2 linked regions of the Methylocaldum szegediense genome follow. The protein of the gene in region 1 interacts with the protein of each later gene in a pairwise test. Links are inferred from orthologs where the notes say so. Each region holds a gene or a part of one and is shown on either strand. Other genes may lie near its edges.

Region 1 (8,308 bases):
TAATCGAAGAGGGGACTGCCGAGAAAATATCTGCCCGAGAATTCTGGGGAATCGACGAAAACCACGAAAGAGTGTTCAAATCGCTGCTGCGTTTTTCACTGCAGCACAGACTCTACTCAGAGCGGGTCGCATGGTACAACGACGAAAAGCTGTTCGTATTTTTGCCACGCAATGCGGATGATGATGTGCGTGAGGAGATGTGGCAAGGTAACAGGCATTCCACTCGCAAGGTATTCGAACGGAAATATGGTGAGAAGAATACCTCTATCGTACTGATGCAAAAACACCTGGCATTTTCTGTGGATTTCCACCGCTTGGCCTCCGATTGGCTGATGTCAATCACGCCGACGTGGTTCTTTAGTTACGGCAAGGACTTCAAGAAATCGGGTTACGGCAACATCAATCTAGGTTGGCTCAAACGCAAAGAGAACAATCGTGCCGTACTGAATCACTTTCGTTTTCTTGTTGAGTGGTTGAAGTCTATCGACACGGATGACCTTTTCTCGGAAAGAGGCAAGCGCGATTCCTTTCTGTCATTCGGGGACTGCGTCGCCTTAAAGGGCGCCCCCTTCTTGGACGAAACGCTCTGGGAGCCGCTTCCCGACGAATCAGAGCACGATGATCCGCCTTCTATACAAAAGCTGTTCGGTTAAATGAAGCTGTTGTTCATTAAAGAGCCGCGTCTGCAATTCGCCGAAGGCGAGCATGTGTGCCCGCGCAGAGGCATTTCCACCTATGGCGTCTATGACAAGCACTCCCAGACGAGACGCACGCGCATCCATCTCGGAGTAGTCGGCACGCCGCATGACTTGGAAGTGATGGCGCATTGGCTTCACAGAATGGAAACACCTATCGCCGGTTCCGCCGACGAGCGCAAGACCAATCGCTCTCTCGGATTCTGCGGATTTAATGAAGACATGGGCTTTCACGCGAAGCTGATTTTCAACCAGGACTTACAGAGACCGCTCCGCAAGACGGATATCGAAGAGATCTGCCGAATCAAAGATCGTACCGATCGGATCGAGAAAGCACTCAAGCTCTATTATGAAGAAGTCAAGTTCCTGGCGCAGAACAGGCCAGTCGATGTGATTACCTGCGTGCTGCCGAAAAACCTATACGATTCCGTCAGCAAAGACTCCCCCCAGGAAGAAGAGGAGCAGCTTGAGACCAGTATATCTATTCCCGTTGAATTGAATTTCCGCAGGGCATTGAAGGCGAAGACCATGCACCTCGGGAAACCGTTGCAACTCATTCGTGCGTCGTCCCTCGACTCAAATGGGCCAGGTCTGCAAGACGATGCGACTAAAGCTTGGAATCTCGCCACAGCACTCTATTACAAGGCGGGTGCAACAAATCCGTGGCGCTTAGCAAGCGAAGCTACGCGCCCACAATCCTGCGCATTGGGTGTGGCATTTTACCGTAGTCGCGACAAGACGACGCTGAACACGAGTTTGGCACAGATCTTTGATGAATTGGGGAACGGACTAATACTTCGTGGAACACCTGTACATCTCGATAAGGAAGACAGAATACCGCGGCTCACCGACGAGCAAGCTTTTACCTTATTCCGAGAGGCGCTAGACGAATATTGGAATGCTTTACGCAATTATCCTGCCAGAGTAGTTATCCATAAGTCGTCGAACTTCACTGACACTGAGATCGATGGGTTTACACAAGCGGCTAAAGAACTCCGTATCGACACCGTCGACTTTGTTACCATTCTGGATTCCAAGTTCCGGCTATTTCGCAACGGAAACTATCCACGGTATCGTGGGACATGTCTCAAAATCGATGAAGGCAGGCATGTGCTCTACACGCGCGGTTCGGTTTGGTATTACCGCATGTATCCGGGACTGTACGTGCCTCAACCCCTTGAGCTTCGGGTGGTCCACTCGGAACAATCATCCGAGTTCCTGGCAAAAGAAGTCATGGGCTTGACAAAAATGAACTGGAATAACACTCAGTTTGACGGCAAATATCCGATCACGCTCAGCTGCGCAAGAAAAGTTGGCGAAATCTTGAAATACCTGGACGATAACGACAAACCGCAGATTCGCTATGGCTATTATATGTAGGAGGGATTGAAAGCACGAAACATACCGCGAGTCGGAAAACGCAATAAATCCCCGTCGCATATACCACGCCATTTGGCGCAAGTCTAAGAGTGTCGCGGCCGGAACGCGCGATTGGAACCCTTGGTCTACCTAAACAGGTATCAATGGGATCGGCCAAGAGCAATTTCTTGTTTGATACGCCGGATATTTACAGCCGACAGCAGCCCAGTTCCTAAGCATTTTCACAGAAATCGACCGCTCCTCGTCGATAGAAGCATAATGATCCCGTGCGGGATTTTAGATTCGCGACTTCAGTATTTCTAAACGATGTATCTCATTGAAAAAGGATCGGAATCGAGCTTCACCGTCAATCATTCACGCTTCATCGGCTACGCCTTGCCGTGTGCGGACGAATCGCAGTTGAGGGTGCGGCTGGCTGAGATTGCGTCGACACATCCGAACGCACACCACCTCGCCTTTGCCTACCGGATCAAGACCGAGCACGGCATCATCGCCCATTTCAGCGATGCCGGTGAACCGAGCGGGACGGCGGGCAAACCGATACTCGCGCATATTTCCGGTTTTGATGTCGTCAACGCTCTGGTTGCGGTCGTCCGTTACTTCGGCGGCGTGAAGTTGGGGGCAGGGGGATTGGTTCGCGCTTATGGCGGGACCGCAAAAATGGCTTTGGAAAGCGCTTCCCTGATACCGTATGTCGAATATGCCGAAGTCAGACTGACCATTGATTATCCGAAGTTTCAAGCTCTGACTTATCGGGTGGAAAAAGCGGGCGGCGAGATCGTGTCGCGCGCGTTCGGTGAGCGAATAGACCTGATTGTACGGGTGCCGGCATCCGAAGCGCCGGCCATCGCTCGGCAGTTTGATGATTCATAAGCTTCAGTGAAATGACCGTTTTGTCGCCCGATACTGTACTGAGCATTTTGAGTGCCCCGAATACTGTGATCGCGGTGGTTGGCGCGACGGACAATCAACGGAAATTCGGCTACGCCATCTACCGTGATCTCAAGCGCAAGGGGTACAAAGCCTATGCAGTCAACCCAAATCGCACCTCGGTCGACGGCGACCCAGCTTATCCGGACCTTGCGCGACTTCACGGCAAACCGGATCTGGTCAATTTCGTCGTTCCGCCCGAGGTGACCTTGTCCGTGTTGAAACAGTGTCTCGATCTGGGACTGAAAAACGTCTGGCTGCAACCCGGAGCGGAAAGCCCGGAAGTGCTGGAATTTCTCTCAGCCCACGGATTCAACTATCTTGTCAACACCTGCATCATGGTGGAGAGCCGAATCAAGCGCTTGACCTAAATCCACTTGTGTCGTGCCACACTGGGCAACCTAGCGTTCTTAGTAAATTTCCCTAGAGACGGGAAAACCCTCCATGTGTTAACAATGAATTTCCCGGCCAAACCGGAAACAAGGAACGAACTTTGGTGCAAAGGAGGCCCGCCATGCCCTCGAAACTTCCACTTTGCCTATTCGTAGGCGCATTCACTTCGTCGCTAAGCCTGAATCCGGCTATCGCCGCTAGCAATCTCTCGGGCACGGCCACCTATGTCAGGGCCGATTCTCAGAACCGCACCATGAACGGCGATATCATCGAACTCGTCAGAGAAGTAGCCGGTCGGGAGGGCAGCGAAAACGGAAAGTCGGGTACCGGTAAGCTCAAGAACGGCGAACGCCGCATGCAGGAAGAGATGAAACGCCGGGGTACGGAAGAGATGAAACGCCGCGGCACCGAAAGCACGCCCTCCAAAAAAGGCCCACGAGGAACTCCCGAAGGCCGGACGCCGGCCCCGGAAGAGCCGGTGACGCCTGAAGATATGCCCAAACCGGATACGGGTGGCTTCGAATGAGCCTGTAACCGCTTTCGTGACGGGAAAGCGACGGGCGAAATGAGGCGCTCCCTAGCCAAGAACAGAGGACACCCCTGACCGTTGCCCGCTACCACACCAACTGAGCGGGTCGAACGGCTTTCACAGAGGGACAACGATGCACCGTAAATTCTTGCTTTGTCTGCTTGCGAGCCTATTCGCGCAGACGCTGCATTTGGCCATGGCCGCTGGCAACTTTGGAGACACCCCGCGTGATTACGCGCAGTCGCAAACCGAAACCGGCCAAAGCGGAACGGGCGTTCGCGGGACGACCGGTGAGGACACAGGAGGCGGTCAGCCTTATACCGGGGTGCCGGTATGATCGGAACCGGTGGAAAGGGTAAAGTGGAAACACCGGCACAGGGTGGCACGGAGGCTCATGTCGAAGAAGCAATCAAGCACGCCAAAGCCGCCGTCGATAGCGGCAAAAAGGGCGATGCCGAAGGTGTCGCCAAACACGCAGGCGCAGCAAAGCCTCATGTCGAAGCCGCCATTCAGCAGAACCCCAATGAACATCTGACCGCCGCGATGAAAAGCCTGGACAGCGCAATCGAGCACAGCCGCATGGGGCATGCCGATATGGCGGGGCAGGCTGCAGAAGAGGCGGTATCCCATCTCAAAAAGGCAAAGGAATAAGGGGGTTTTATGGCATCGCGAAGAAACCGCGGATCGACCGGCATTCCCTTGGCGTCTGCCGTTTTTGTATCAATGATGGACTTCAAGATGCCGTCATGATATTTATAGCCTGTCCCATAACGGGGCAGTCCAATAAAAACAACCCTTAATGGAGGAATGGTTATGCGTGGAAAGATCGTAACCGGGCTTCTTGCCGGTCTGTTCACATTATCCCTGGGTTTCAGCGCCGTTGCTGCCGAAGATCACAAAGCGGAAGCGATGAAACACGCCCAAGCTGCCGCTGACAGTGGCAAGCAGGGCAACGCCAAGGGCGTGGCCGAGCATGCGGAGGCCGCGAAAACGCATGCGGCAGCGGCTAATCAGGAAAACCCCAACCCGCATTTGGATGCGGCAATCAAGAGCCTCGACAGTGCGATCGAACACGGCAATATGGGGCATGCCGACGTCGCTGGAAAAGCGGCCGAGGAGGCGATAACCCATCTGAACGCCGTTAAACAGTAATCGCCACGCGATGTAGTTTTTTCAACCCGCCTGCAACTTAGGCGGGAATTCCTGGGTACGGATGTGCCGACGGCCCGAAAAACCAAGGGTTGTTTCGGGCCTAACCGCTAAGAGCCGCACCAGTAGATTCTCGAACCCGCGAAAGGTCTATCCTGAGCCCTTCGACTAGCTCGGGACGGTCCGATCGAAGGGTTCGGGGCGACGGCCTACCGAGATCGGCTCCAAATTCCGGAATGCGCGGCAGGCATGTTACTGCCGCTCTCTTTTTCCCCGATAGCTTTCATCGGATTCCGGGCGCGACGTTTGTCGAGTCACGCTCGGTTTGACTTATGGAACTCCGGCTAGGGTCGGCGGCGCTAAACAAAATTCCGAGGGTCCAAAAAAGGTGCGACGATTCGAGCCGGGTTCCGAATCGCGATAGCCTCATCCGACGCCGTCATGACGCGGCACGGCGGACCATAACAGGCACCGAAGTTATTGAGCCGGCCACGTCAATAGACATCCATGCGTGTACCGGCCAGAACGAACTGAAAGTTATTCACGGGCCTGACAGATCGCTCACCGAACTTTCGCGAACTGAAAACGGCCGTTTTCTGGTTTTTCAGTAAAACGGAGTTAATTCGCGAGCAAACGTCAATCCTGGGTTAAAGCCGGTTCTGCGGATAAGAGTCGCCGTTCGCCAAACAAGAAAAAACCGGCAGACTCTGTTGTCTGCCGGTTTTCGGGGTGCCGGGATTCTCTGTAAACGCGGAAGATCCCGGCCGAAAGATCAAGTTCTCGAATTGGTGGGCCACAGCCGATGCCTAACCCACCTCCTCACTCATGCTCGCCGATGCTTTAAGTGAACGAAATCGATTCCCGGCATCGACGCCATTATTGCGCGGGCGGCTGCTGGTTCGAGCTGCTGTCAGACGAAGTCGCCCCTGATCCCGAAGAAGACGCATGTTCTGCATGTCCGCCATGTCCGCCTCGGCTGACACCGCCGCCGCTTTGCCCCGGACCAGCGCCACCGCCACCCGCCGCTGCACTGACGCCTTGCCGCTGACGCAGGCCGATGGCTCCACCGGACGCTTTGGCAATGTTCGCTTCGGTCAAACCGCCTAAGGTCATAGCCGAATCCACCACAATCGTCGTGACGTCGGTAATATCAATGTGGTCAGCGAGAGCACTGGTCACTACGGCTTTGACCGGATCCCGGCCGGGCTCTGGATTGTTCGGCGTAGCGGTCAATAGAATGGGATAAACCGTGCCCGCGGGAATAGTGACGGAGTATTGGTTCGAACCGTTAGAAAGCTCCGTCGTCGTGACCAATTGACCGTTCTTGTCACGTACCTCGATCTTGGCATCCGTGATGGGACCGTGCTGATCCTGCACGATGCCGCTGATCTTCGCTTCCGAAGTGGCCGGGGCCGAAGAGCTACCGCTGGGACCCGCATCGCAGCCGATCATCAACAGCCCGGCTAGCACGATGGAGATAGCACAAAAACCCTTCCTAAGTACCGAAAGAGACGTTTTATCGAATTGATTGGTCATGTTTGTAAATCGAGTGTTAGGTGAAGTGGGTTTCAATTGTCCGTGTCATGCAACATCGGCGTGATGGCGCGGGCGGTTATAGCACATAAATTCTTTTTCTGTACATATTTCGGCCGGTTAGCACAAGTCCGGCAGCCCGCTCCAGGCGACTGAGTCATTTCGGATCGGTTCCTGTTCCGCGCTCTCTTTACGGCAATCGCTTGATCCTATCCGGCACCGAGCTGGTAACGGGTAATCGGTCGGATCCAATGGATGGATTACACACCACGAGGTAGTGAGACCCTCAACTCGCCATCGATAGCACGGCACGTGTGGCCGACGTATGACTGTTTATGCCGCCTTTCGTACAGGGCATGCTGGTTGAATGGAGGAATTGGCGAAAGGTTCAACCAAGTCGATGCAGCGAACGCCGGACATATCGACTGCCAACGGAAAAGACTGATCTCACCGTCTTCGCCCGCTCAAAGATCCGAGCACGCCGCGTAGAAGTTCCCGTCCCAGTTCGCGGCCAATGCTTCTGGCGGCGCTCTTGGCGAAGGCTTCCATGGCCGACTCCCGCTGTTTGCCCTTGCCTCGCGACGGAGTACCGAGAATGCTGCCGAGCGTATCGAAAATGCCCTTGGCTGCCGGTCTGGAATCAGGACGACCGGCTTCTCCGGCTCTTCGCTGGAGATCCTCAGCAGCACGCACTTTGAGCATTTCGTATGCAGACTCTCGATCCACGGTCTTTTCGTAATAGCCAGCGATGGGCGACTCGCCGATCAGTCGCTTTCGTTGAGCGGCATCGACGGGGCCGATCTTGCTTTGAGGCGGCAGAATGAAGGCCCGCTCGACGATGTGCGGGCGGCCCTTCTCGTCGAGCAGCGAGACCAGGGCTTCGCCCACCCCCAGCTCGGTAATCGCGGTTTTTTCGTCCAGCTCCGGATTGTCGCGCATGGTTTCGGCGGCCGACCGAACTGCTTTCTGATCGCGCGGCGTGAAGGCTCTGAGTGCGTGCTGAATGCGGTTGCCGAGTTGGCCCAAAACCTTGTCCGGCACATCTAAAGGGTTCTGAGTCACGAAATAAACGCCTACGCCCTTGGAGCGGATCAGACGCACGACTTGCTCGATTTTGTCCAGCAAAATCTCAGGAGCGTCGTCGAACAGCAAATGCGCCTCGTCGAAAAAGAACACCAGCTTGGGCTTGTCGCGGTCACCCACTTCCGGCAGGTGCTCGAACAGCTCCGACAACAGCCAGAGCAGAAACGCGGCATAGACTTTCGGTGCCTGCATGAGCTTGTCAGCGGCGAGGATATTGACCACGCCCCGTCCGTCCGGCGCGGTTTGCATGAGATCGTCGATGTTCAGGGAGGGTTCGCCGAACAATCGATCTCCCCCCTGGCTTTCAAAGGCCATCAAACCGCGCTGGATAGCGCCGATGCTGGCGGTGGAGATGTTGCCGTAGGCGGTTGTGAATTGACCCGCGTTTTCGCCCACAAACTGGAGCATTGCGCGCAAATCCTTCAAATCGAGCAAGAGCAAGCCGCTATCGTCCGCGATCTTGAACACTAGGGGGAGCACGCCTTCCTGGGTTTCGTTCAGATTGAGCATGCGCGAGAGCAGCAAGGGTCCCATTTCCGAAATGGTCGCCCGAGCTGGATGTCCCTGCTCGCCGAAAACATCCCAAAACACGACCGGAAACCCTGTGAATGTGTGG
Region 2 (4,125 bases), 2.2 Mb from region 1 along the record:
TGTTCGCCTCGCAGCCATTTCGGAACCCATCCGGCCGCAGGGACGATCCAGGTGACGGGGCCCGGCCAGGTGGCCAAGATTCTGCTCTGCATCGCGTCGTTGGGGATGTCGAGATAAGACTCGATTTGGTCGAATTCGGCGGCAATGAGGATCAGTCCTTTTGTCGTGGGGCGTTCTTTCAGCGCCAGCAGGCGCAACACCGCCTCTCGGTCTAGAGGATTACACCCGAGCCCGTACACACCCTCGGTAGGATAAGCGACGATGCCGCCGCGACGGAGATGGGTCGCCGCGAGCCTCAGGCGAAATCGCGAAGGCATCGCTTTGCGGGCTCGCAGGTAACAGGTAAAAGCTAGGTTGCAGCTTCGGCCAGCGGCTCGCCTTCATAAGGCGAGACATAACCGCATTCCTTACGGGGGCAGACTTTCTCGGTGCCGCGCCGCTTGGTGACTTTCAGTGTCAAGATAGGCCAGCCGCAATTTGGGCAAGGCTCGGCAATGGGCGGGTTCCAGACCGCGTAGCTGCAACTCGGGTAAGTATTGCAGGAGAAGAACAACTTCCCGAAGCGCGATTTGCGTTTGATCAATTGGCCCTTCTTGCATTCCGGACAATGTACCCCGGTTTCCTCGGGCTTTTCGAGCGGCTCGATGTGCTTACACTTAGGATAATTGCTGCAGCCTATGAACTTCCCGAACCGACCGGTCTTGATTACCAGCGGCGAGGAACATTCCGGGCAGACCCTTCCTTCCACGACTTCCGACGCGGCGGGCATAGCATCCCCGTTGATGTTGCGGGTGTATTTGCACTCTGGGTAGTTGGTGCACCCTATGAAGCGACCGTTACGTCCCAGGCGTATGGAAAGTCGTCCGCCGCACTCGGGGCAGGTCTCATCGAGCAATTCGTGCGTGACGTCCGCGCGTTTCAGGCTTTCATCCTTGGCATCGATCAGCGACTTGAACGGATACCAGAACTCCCGCATCAGAGGAATCCAACTCCTTTCGCCGCGCGAGACGGCATCGAGGTCGTCTTCCAAATTGGCAGTGAAGTTGTAATCGACGTACTGGGTGAAATGTTCGGTCAGAAACTTGTTGACGATGCGTCCTACATCCGTCGGGCGAAAACGCTTGTTTTCCAAGACGACGTAACGTCGCTGCTGGAGAGTCGAGATAATGGTCGCATAGGTCGACGGTCGGCCTATGCCGTATTCCTCCAATGCCTTGACCAGGCTCGCTTCGGTGTACCGCGGCGGCGGTTCGGTGAAATGCTGATCGGTGACGATATCGAGCAAATCGACCGACTGGCCTTCTTTTAGCCCAGGGAGAAAACTTTCATCGTCTTCGCTCGGAACATCGTCCTTACCCTCGAGATAGACGCTCATGAAGCCCGGGTTCACGACCGTCGAACCGGTCGCCCTGAAAACGCCCTTCGTGCCGCAGGACAGATCGACCGAGACGGTCTTGATGGTGGCATGGATCATTTGGCAGGCGACGGTCCGTTTCCAGATCAGATTGTAAAGTTTGTACTGATCAGCAGTGAGATAGGGTTTGACCTGTTCCGGCAGCCGAAAAGCCGAGGTCGGCCGAATCGCCTCGTGGGCTTCCTGAGCGTTCTTGCTCTTTGTCTTGTATACGGGCGGCTGCTTGGGCAGATTTTCCTCGCCGAATCGGGACGCGATCAGTTCGCGAATTTCCTGTACCGCTTCGCTGGCAAGATTGACCGAATCGGTACGCATATAGGTGATGAGACCCGTGGATTCGCCGCCCAGATCGATGCCTTCATACAGCTGCTGAGCGATCGTCATGGTGCGCTTGGTCGTGAACCCCAGCTTGCGGGCCGCCTCCTGCTGAAGAGTGGATGTAATGAACGGTGCCGCGGGATTCCTTTTGCGCTCCTTTTCTTCGATTTTTTCCACCCGGAGCTTGCCGTTCGCTGCCGCAAGCAGTTCGTTTCGGGCATGGGTCGCCTGCTCTTCGGTAACGATGCTGAATTGTTCCAGCTTGGCGCCGTTCAAGCTGATAAGCCGGGCGCGGAAGTTCTGACCTTCGGCATTGGCTTCAGCGTCGAGGGTCCAATATTCCTGGCTCTTGAAGTTCTCGATTTCGATCTCGCGCTCGACAATCATCCGGAGTGCGGGGCTTTGCACCCGTCCGGCCGACAAGCCGCGCCGAATCTTTTTCCACAGCAACGGCGAGAGTTTGAAACCGACCAGGTAATCGAGAGCGCGGCGTGCCTGCTGTGCGTTGATCAGGTCGGTGGAGAGCGTTTTGGGGTTTTGAATCGCCTCGGTAATGGCGCGCTTGGTGATCTCATGGAAGACCACGCGATGCACCGGTTTGTTATCGAGCACTTTGCGGTCTTTGAGGATCTCGTAAATGTGCCAGGAAATGGCTTCACCTTCGCGGTCGGGGTCGGTCGCGAGAAACAAGGCGTCAGCCTTCTGAGCGGCCTTGGTGATGGTTTGTACGTGCTTCTCGTTTTTCTCGATGAGCTCGTACTTCATCGCGAAATCGTGATCGGGATCAACAGCCCCTTCTTTGGGAACAAGGTCGCGGACATGGCCATAGGACGCGCAGACCTGAAAATCTCGGCCGAGATATTTTTCAATGGTCTTGGCTTTTGCTGGTGATTCAACAATGACCAGGTTTTGACTCATGGAGCTTAAGCGTGCGAACTACTTGCGTTTTTACAGAAAAGGATCCTTCGGTTTCTTCCGTGCCGAAGAAAACGGATGGCTTATCAATGCAGATAATTAGGCAGGTTTCCGTAAACGAGATTTTCCATGCGCGCGAAGGCGACTTCCTCGTTGGGTTGGCTGAATAGGACCATCAACACGATCCACTTCAGGTTTTCCAGGGAGATTGTTTCTTCCTTGAATGCCATCACACGATCTATGACCAGTTCCCGGCTCGTCGGCGTGAGAATCCCGTTTTGTTCCAGAAATAGCAGGAGGCCACGGCATTCAGTATCGAGTTTCGCCATCTCCTGCGTAGAAAAGATGCGAAATGCGGGCGAGGAAGCAGGCTTGATCGAATTTTGCTCAGCTAAAGATTCGAGCCAGTCGAAAGCTTTATTGATTTCGGTCTGGGGAAATCCGGCTTCCAAGAGCTCTGTACGAATCATGTCGGGGTCGGGTGTCAGTTCGACATCATCATCCATGTAGTTTTCGAACAGATAGATCAAAACATCGAATACGTTTTCTTTCATTGAGCGGTCTCAACTAAGGGATGGAGCAGCGGCTAGGACGTTTACTGGATCCGGAAGTACTGTCCTCCGGCGGTGGAGGCAACGTGGCCTTGCAGTTCCAACATCAAAAGCATCGACATGATGACTTCCGGTGTTTTTCCTGTGGCTGCCACTAGAGTATCCACAGAGGTTGGGTCATACGCAATATATTTCAAGAGTTCCATATAGGGCTGATCGGTTTCCGAGTCGGTTTGAAACGAAGGTTCGTAGGCTTGGACGGTTGATTGCGTCTGGAATTCCTCGACGATATCTTCGACCGTTTGGACCAGTTTTGCTCCGTTTTTTATCAACTCATTGCATCCTCGAGAGAGCGGGCTGTAAATTGAGCCCGGAACGGCAAACACTTCGCGCCCCTGCTCCGCCGCAAAGCGGGCCGTGATCAAGGATCCCGACCGAGACGTTGCCTCGACGACCACGGTACCCAGGGAGAGACCGCTGATAATGCGGTTGCGGCGCGGAAAATGTTCTGCTTTGGGACCGGTGCCGGTCGGGAACTCGGATATGAGAGCGCCGCTCCGCTCGACGATTGTCTCCGCCAATTCCTGGTGTCGACGCGGATAGACGCGATCCAGCCCGGTGGCCGCTACGGCTATGGTGATACCGTCCGCTTCGAGCGCGCCGGAATGCGCGGCAGCATCGATTCCCAATGCGAGTCCGCTGGTGATGGTGAAACCGGCGGAAACCAGACCTCTGGCGAGGTCTCGCGCGATTCGCCGGCCCGATGGTGAAGGATTTCGGCTTCCAACGACCGCGATCTGACGAGTCGATAGAGCGGAGATATCGCCCCTGACGAACACCAGCGGCGGTGGGTCGGGGATTTCGCGGAGCAGTGGTGGGTATCGGGGATCGTGCAGGATCAGGCAATCATGGCCGGAGGCGCTTAGC

The links. The genes of interacting proteins can lie anywhere in the genome.
Region 2: the proteins of QEN43_RS16755 (region 1) and topA interact in binary tests that used the Escherichia coli proteins (3 or more experiments, as listed by UniProt). The link is inferred for Methylocaldum szegediense from one-to-one orthologs.

What each region holds. Positions count from the first base shown.
Region 1 is NZ_OX458333.1:3,859,448-3,867,755, forward strand. What follows is about bases 1,327-4,164. They hold QEN43_RS16755 (IMPACT family protein), read left to right. Parts: upstream 1,327-2,381; coding sequence 2,382-2,948; downstream 2,949-4,164. Other genes in these bases: QEN43_RS16750 (argonaute/piwi family protein), read left to right, coding at 1,327-2,075; QEN43_RS16760 (CoA-binding protein), read left to right, coding at 2,960-3,376; QEN43_RS16765 (hypothetical protein), read left to right, coding at 3,520-3,924; QEN43_RS16770 (hypothetical protein), read left to right, coding at 4,061-4,164. Also shown: QEN43_RS16745 (SMEK domain-containing protein), read left to right, coding at 1-653; more of QEN43_RS16750, read left to right, coding at 654-1,326; more of QEN43_RS16770, read left to right, coding at 4,165-4,264; small metal-binding protein SmbP, read left to right, coding at 4,288-4,578; small metal-binding protein SmbP, read left to right, coding at 4,741-5,079; QEN43_RS16785 (hypothetical protein), read right to left, coding at 5,953-6,612; QEN43_RS16790 (helicase HerA-like domain-containing protein), read right to left, coding at 7,057-8,308.
Region 2 is NZ_OX458333.1:1,647,914-1,652,038, reverse strand. Bases 1-2,963 are described here. They hold topA (type I DNA topoisomerase), read right to left. Parts: upstream 2,651-2,963; coding sequence 350-2,650; downstream 1-349. Other genes in these bases: QEN43_RS07000 (DUF494 family protein), read right to left, coding at 2,734-2,963; QEN43_RS07010 (L-threonylcarbamoyladenylate synthase), read right to left, coding at 1-317. Outside these bases: more of QEN43_RS07000, read right to left, coding at 2,964-3,201; DNA-processing protein DprA, read right to left, coding at 3,243-4,125. UniProt on the Escherichia coli protein: Releases the supercoiling and torsional tension of DNA, which is introduced during the DNA replication and transcription, by transiently cleaving and rejoining one strand of the DNA duplex.